DNA from 2 places in the Paenarthrobacter sp. TAF1 genome. Region 2 is predicted to be linked to the other one. Evidence: predicted binding sites of a transcription regulator. Region 2 holds the regulator's gene; the other holds the start of a gene.
What was found. The regulator LexA, encoded in region 2, represses DNA repair genes until DNA is damaged. The targets are predictions, from matches to a motif close to TCGAACANNTGTTCGA.
Positions count from the first base shown of each region.

Region 1: the regulator LexA is predicted to act here: its motif matches at 1,670-1,685, upstream of AB4Y81_RS08965 (Y-family DNA polymerase).

Region 1 is NZ_JBFRDO010000005.1:167,388-170,798, forward strand. It holds gene AB4Y81_RS08960 (uroporphyrinogen-III synthase) at 1-295, shown strand, start outside; gene AB4Y81_RS08965 (Y-family DNA polymerase) at 309-1,607, opposite strand; gene AB4Y81_RS08970 (hypothetical protein) at 1,765-2,475, opposite strand; gene AB4Y81_RS08975 (sugar porter family MFS transporter) at 2,626-3,411, opposite strand, start outside.
Region 2 is NZ_JBFRDO010000011.1:46,469-49,879, reverse strand. It holds gene AB4Y81_RS14520 (ATP-dependent DNA helicase) at 1-1,668, shown strand, start outside; gene lexA (transcriptional repressor LexA) at 1,708-2,451, opposite strand; gene AB4Y81_RS14510 (LysM peptidoglycan-binding domain-containing protein) at 2,799-3,158, shown strand; gene AB4Y81_RS14505 (histidinol-phosphate transaminase) at 3,238-3,411, shown strand, end outside.

The DNA of each region.
Region 1 (3,411 bases), on a different contig from region 2:
GTCTTTGAACCATGTCCGCCGCCTGGAGACGAAGAGTGCCACCATCGAGCTGCGCGGACGGTGCCTGCGGATCAACGGCGAAGTGGTGGAGCTGGCCCCCGCTCCCCTCCTGCTGTTGCGGGCGTTGCTCGGCGCCGGCGGCGCGGTCTTGTCGCGTGAGGCGCTCTCGGACCTGTTGGATCTGCGCGGTTCCGTGCACGCCTTGGACATGACGGTCAGCCGGCTTCGGTCCGCGCTCCCGGACGGCAAGCTCGTGGAAACAGTGGTCAAACGCGGATATCGGCTGCGGGCCTAGGGTTGCGGCCCTGCTACGCCGCTTTCACCAAGGGCAGTTCATCCCAGTTGGTGGTGTAGCGGGGGCTGAGCATATCCCTCTTCATTGACCAGTCCGGGCCGCCCTTGATGCCGGCATGCCCCAATCCGATGGAGCCGCGGCCATAGCGTTTGCTGACCTCCTCCAGCAAGCTTCCGATATCCCGTTCCTCGTGGCGGTTCTCGAAGATCTCCAAGGGCTTCTGGTTGCCGCTGGGACGGAGGTCGGTGACCATGATTCCGGCCTTGGCGTACCTGACGCCCTCCTGGATTTTGGGGACCAGGGCGTGCGCAGCCTTGGTGAGCAGCACGGGATCGGCGGTGGGCATGGGCAGCTTGACGTTCACAGCAGGAAACGATTTGTCGTTCGGGTTGTACACCGACGTTGCTGCGAACGCCGTCAGCAGCTTGGCTTGGAGGTCGTGCTTGGCCAGCCTGGCGCTGGCCATCTGCCCGTAGACGCTGAGCACCTGCCGCAGCTGGGCCGCCGTCGTAATCGGCGTCGAGAACGAACGCGAGAAGATCAGCTGGTCCCGTCCGATCCTTTCCTCTTCCATGGGGATGCACGGCGTTCCCTGCAGTTCCAGGACGGTGCGCATCATGACGATGGAGAACTTGTCCCGGAGGGCCACGGGATCTGCCCGAACCAGGTCCAGGATTGAAAAGATGCCCATCGCGTTCAGCCGCTTGGTGAGCCTGGTAGCCACGCCCCAGATCTCGATAACGGACAGCCGGGCCATGAGCGCTTCGCGCCGGGCTTCAGGAACCGAATCCCAACGGCACACGCCGTTGAAAGCCGGATTGTGTTTGGCCCATTTGTTGGCCAGCTTGGCAAGCGTTTTGGTGCGGGCGATTCCGACGCACACCGGAACTCCAACGTTCCTGCGGCAAGCATCCTTGATGGTTCGCCCCAGCTGCAGCAACTCCTCCGGCCGGCCCTTGACGCCCAGGAACGCTTCGTCGATCGAATAGACCTCTTGCCACGCCGAGTAGCGCCGCAATAGCTCCATGACGCGCGAGCTGATGTCTCCGTATAGTTCGTAGTTGCTGGACAGCGCAATGAGCCCCCATTCCTTGGCCCGTGGAGCCAGCTTGAACCATGGGTCGCCCAGCCCGATGCCAAGCTGCTTCGCCTCCGGCGACCTCGTCACGGCGCAACCGTCATTGTTGGAGAGCACGATCAGGGGTTTGCCCTCCAACGCGGGATTGAAGGCCCGTTCTGCTGAGGCATAGAAACAATTGATGTCCACGTGGGCGATCTCCTGCATCGTGTGCATAAGGGCCGGCCTGGACATGCTCCTCCTCGATTGGTCATTAACATGCGCGACCTCGGAAAATGGGAGGACACGCCGCTGATTCGAAGATATGTTCGAATAAGTCAACTGTACCGCCACCCACCGACAACGAAACTTCCCTGACCAATTGAGCCCGCTGCAGGAGGAAAGGGCTTGGCTAGTCCCCTAGGCGCGGCACGATGACGTCATCGACTCCGCAGTGGAGCACGAGATCGCTGCTTCCGCCCGTCAGTATGCAGTCCTTGGGGTCGAAGACCTCTGTGGCGGACAGCCACGGGACAGTTCGTTGCCAGAGCCCCCACGATTTTTGTGAATAAACGGAATAGGTTTGTGGATCGAAACCTGATTGTTCGACGACGACACTGTCTCCGCTGCTTGCCGTCACTTGGGCGTATGTTGCCGCCGCGGCGGCTAGCCCCATGCCGGCAGCATAAATAGACCACGGCAGAGCCGCCGTGGCACTGGCCAGAACTGCAAGAACGGCAGTCAGCCGACGGATCCGGCCGCGTGGAATCCGCGCGACCAGCGCCGGTACCAGCAGAACCAGCGCTGCCAAGGCGGCAGCCCCGCTCAGAAGGTGACAACAGAGAATGAGCGCCCACCCCGGCATGACGAAGTAGACCAGAACCTCAGGCCATGAATCACTGACCCACGCTGCGGAAGCTTGGGCTGCTACTCCCAGCAGCACCGAGACGAGGGCCAACACGATGCCCCACTTGAGGCGCCGCCGCGCTGCGGTAGATCGCGCCGAGTCCGTTTCCGCGGAAACCTCCGCCCCCATCCGTGAAGCGCCCAACCGGGTCACCGTTAGATCATCGCCCGGCAACCGTTTCTGCACACCGCCATCCAACCACGCTTTTGACGTCATCGTGGAGCTTTGGCCAGCGGAGCCAACGAGGAGCCGGGGCTGTTTGCGCAGGCCTTATTGCGCACGTTACGAAACATCCCGCCCTCCGGACTGCGGAAAAGTCCGAAGAGCGGGATGATTCGCGCTATGAGATTCACACCATGAGCCCGGCTACGCGCGGGCGGCGGCGTCCTTCTTGTGCACCAGATAGATGGCCCCGGTAGTGACGTCCTCTTCAAGCGCTTCCAGGGTGCGCCCACGGGTCTCAGGGACCTGGGTGTAGATGAAGATGAGGGCCGCGATGCCCACGCCGCCGAACAGGAAAAAGGTTCCGGTGATCCCGACGCCGGCCACCAGGGTCGGGAAGAACAGGCCCAGCAGCGCGTTGGCGATCCACAGGCAGAATACCGACAGGCCGATGGCGAAACCACGGACGTGAAGCGGGAAGATCTCCGACAGCATGACCCAGACGGCGATATTCAGGAACGTCTGCATCGAGCCGACGAACGCCACCACCAGGAACAGGATCACGAATGGACGGGCCTCGTTTCCTACGGGAAGGAGGACGGAGGCGATGCCGATCAGGAAGTGGCATGCCGTGGTCAAGGTGAAGCCCAGGAGCAGGGTGGTGCGGCGGTTGACGCGCTGCATCAACGTCAGGGCAATGACGCCCCCGACCACCGCGATCACGCCGGGAGCGATGTTGGCGATCAGGGCTGCGTTGGAGTCGAATCCAGCCTCGACCAGCACCGACTGACCGTAGTACATGATCGAGTTGATGCCGGTCAGCTGCTGGGCCACACCCAAGCCGATGCCGACCAGGATGATGCGAAGGATCCACTTGTCTTTGAGCGCGCCCCACGACGTCGCCTTCGACGCCCGCTCTTCGTCGGCGAGGTGCTTGACGTCGGCCATTTCGGCCTCTGCGCGTTCCACTGACCGGATGGTCTTGAGGAC
Region 2 (3,411 bases):
AAGCTCGAGGGCGGCTTCCCGAGTGAGGAGCCCTCCGAAGGACAACTTTTCTCCCTCGGCGAGGACACGAGCGTGCCGCACTTCGCGGCGTCGGTCGGTGGCCCGTCGTCCCAGCTGGGCAAGGAGGTTGTCCGGCTCCGGGAGTGGGCCGAAACGACGGCCACCGGCGACCGGGACGAGCTCATGCCAGGGGTCACGGACCGTGCCTGGCGGCAGGTCTCCGTGACGTCCATGGAGTGCCTTGGGGCCCAGAAATGTCCGGTTGCCGAGGAGTGCTTCAGCGAGCTGGCACGCGCCCGGGCAGCTGAAGCCGATGTCGTGGTCACCAACCACGCCATGTTGGCCGTCAGCGCGTTCGAAGGCCTCGCGGTGCTGCCCGAGTACGACGTCGTGGTGGTGGACGAGGCCCACGAGCTACAGGACCGGGTCACAGGGGCAGTGTCAGGGCAACTCTCTGTAGCCATGGTGCACGCCGCGGCATCAAGCGCCCGCAAGCACACAGCCATCACCGTTGACGCCCTGAATGCGGCCGCGGATAGGCTGGACATGGCTATTGCGGGAGTACCCAACGGGCTCCTTCCCAGCGGACTCAACGACGAACAACTCGATTGCCTGGACCAGCTGCGCGACGCCACACGGGCGGCCCTGTCCGATTCGAAGACTGATTCCTCCAGTGCCGCGGACGGCGGACGGCAGCTGGCACGTTCGCGGCTGATGCTCATCCTTGAGCTGTGCGAACGGATGCTCGCTGCCAAGGAGAACCGCGAAGTAGTGTGGTTCTCCCGTAACAGCACTTTTGATCCCCAGCAGGGATACTCCCAACCTGACGAGACCGCGCCTGCGCTCATCAACATCGCGCCGCTGAGCGTGGCAGGCAGGTTGCGCGAGGGATTGTTCGCCGGACACACGGTGGTGCTGACCTCGGCCACGCTGGCCATCGGCTCGGCTTTTGAACCCGCGGCCGGAGGCCTCGGCCTGATTGGCGACGGCGCGCCCAGCTGGACAGGAATCGACGTCGGATCTCCTTTTGATTACCCCAAACAGGGGGTGCTGTACGTGGCGAAGCACCTTCCGAAACCCGGTCGGGGCACGTCACCGGAGGCCTTGGACGAATTGGAAGACCTCATCCGGGCATCCGGCGGGGGAGCACTGTGTCTTTTCTCCTCACGGCGGGCCGCCGAGGAAGCTGCGGACGCCATGCGGCTGCGCCTGGACGTGGATATCCTCTGTCAAGGCGAATCGACCATGGCTGCGTTGGTGAAGCAATTTGCCGACGAGCCGGATACTTGCCTCTTCGGAACCATGTCGCTGTGGCAAGGGGTGGACGTACCCGGCGGCTCATGCCGCCTGGTGGTTATTGACCGGATTCCCTTCCCGCGTCCTGACGATCCCCTGATGACCGCCCGTTCCCGTGCCGTGGCACAGTCCGGGGGGAACGGGTTCATGGCTGTTTCCGCCACCCACGCAGCCATCCGGCTCGCGCAGGGTGCAGGGCGCCTGATCCGGTCCACCGGTGACAAGGGCGTAGTGGCAGTCCTTGATTCACGCCTGTCGACAGAACGTTACGGCGGGTTCCTGCGGGCCGCCCTGCCGCCGTTCTGGCCGACCACTGACCGCACCGTGGTTCGTGGTGTCCTGGAGCGCTTGGGATCCGCCAGGAAGGCGTAGAGGACAGTCAGCTCCGGGCCCCTTACGGGTCGGAAAAAGCTAGAGGGACCTCAGTACCGAAACGACCTTGCCCATGATGGTTGCCTGGTCGCCGAGAATGGGTTCGTACTGGGTGTTTTGGGGCAGCAGCCAGGTATGGCCATCGCGCTGTCGGAACGTCTTTACAGTGGCTTCGTCGTCCAGCAAAGCGGCCACGATGTCGCCGTTGATGGCGTCGTTCTGGCGGCGGACAACGACCCAGTCGCCGTCGCAGATCGCGGCATCAATCATGGAGTCGCCAGCGACTTTCAACATGAAGAGCTCACCGTGTCCCACCAGTTGCCGGGGCAGGGGGAGCACGTCCTCAACTGTCTGATCGGCCAGGATGGGTCCGCCTGCCGCGATGCGGCCAACCAGCGGAACCATGGCGGTGTCGCTTGCGCTGGTGAGTTCTGTCACAGCCAGGCCGCCGGTGCTCCGAAGCGTTGCCGGTGCCTCCACGCCCGGGATGGGGCCGCCGTCCAGGGTCAAGGGCATCAGCACTTCCATTGCGCGGGGACGCTTGGGGTCCCGGCGAAGGTAGCCGAGTTTTTCCAGCTGGGACAACTGGTGGGTAACGCTGGAAAGGCTGGCCAGTCCAACGGTGTCCCCGATTTCGCGCATGCTGGGCGGATAGCCGTTGTCGTTGACTGACCGCTGGATGGTTTCCAGGATCTTTTTCTGGCGCACGGTCAGGCTCTTGGGAGTCTTGGGAGGCTGTTGGCTCCGCAGGGGTACCCCGCCGCCTGTGGCTTTCGCTGCCATGTTCGCCAATGCCTTTCGTTCCGCCCCGAAACGAACCGGGGATGCAGGGACTGAAAAAATGTCAGACCCTCCTGTTCCAATGAAACAGTGCTGTTCCTTCACTCAAACGTAGGGCAGGCACAGGCGTTTATCAAACATTTGTTCTAGCGAGTCTCGACACCGTTCGTTGATAAGTGCTAAAAATGTCATAGCAAGGTTCGAACATGTGTTCTATAAACCTCGCGCTGAAACTGGATGTTCGAACGAACTGTTCGAATACCGGCCGCAGTCGGGAGGAGCACACAAAGAATTGGCAGCCTTGCTCCGGAAGCTCCGGAGCAAGGCAATAGCTCAGAAGGGCTCAGCTCATGTCCGCAATAACTTCGTTCGCTGATTTCCGCACCACGCAGGCACCCGCCCGCCTGCGCCTGACCCGCCGTGGCCGGGTGGTGTTCTTCTTCATCCCGGCCATGCTGCTGGCGGCTGTTTTGCTCAGCCTTGCCGGGTTCATCACTTCCCCTGCCAAGGCTTCCGATTCCCAGGCCGAGCTGCAGCCGCCGGTTGCAGTCTCTGTGACAGTCCAGCCCGGTCAGTCCCTGTGGGGCATTGCCGGCGCGGCGGCTCCGGAGCGGGACCCGCGTGATGTCATTGCTGAAATCATCCAGTTGAACGACCTCCGCGGCGGGCGCATCCTTCCGGGGCAGCAGCTGTTCGTCCCGGCCCACTAAGGCTGTTAGCCGGTAGCCGGATCCCGCGCCGCGACGTCATAGTTACTCCGCAGTCCCGCCAGCCCCTTAAACTGTTCCAGTGAGTGAGCAGCTTGAGCGACTTGACCGACTACCCCTCCGGACCAACCTGCGTGGACTGAGCCCCTACGGCGCACCGCAGCTTGATGTCCCCGTTTTGCTCAACGTTAACGAAAACACCCATGGCGTCCCCGCCGATGTTCAGGCGGCGATTACTGAGGCCGTGGCAGCAGCC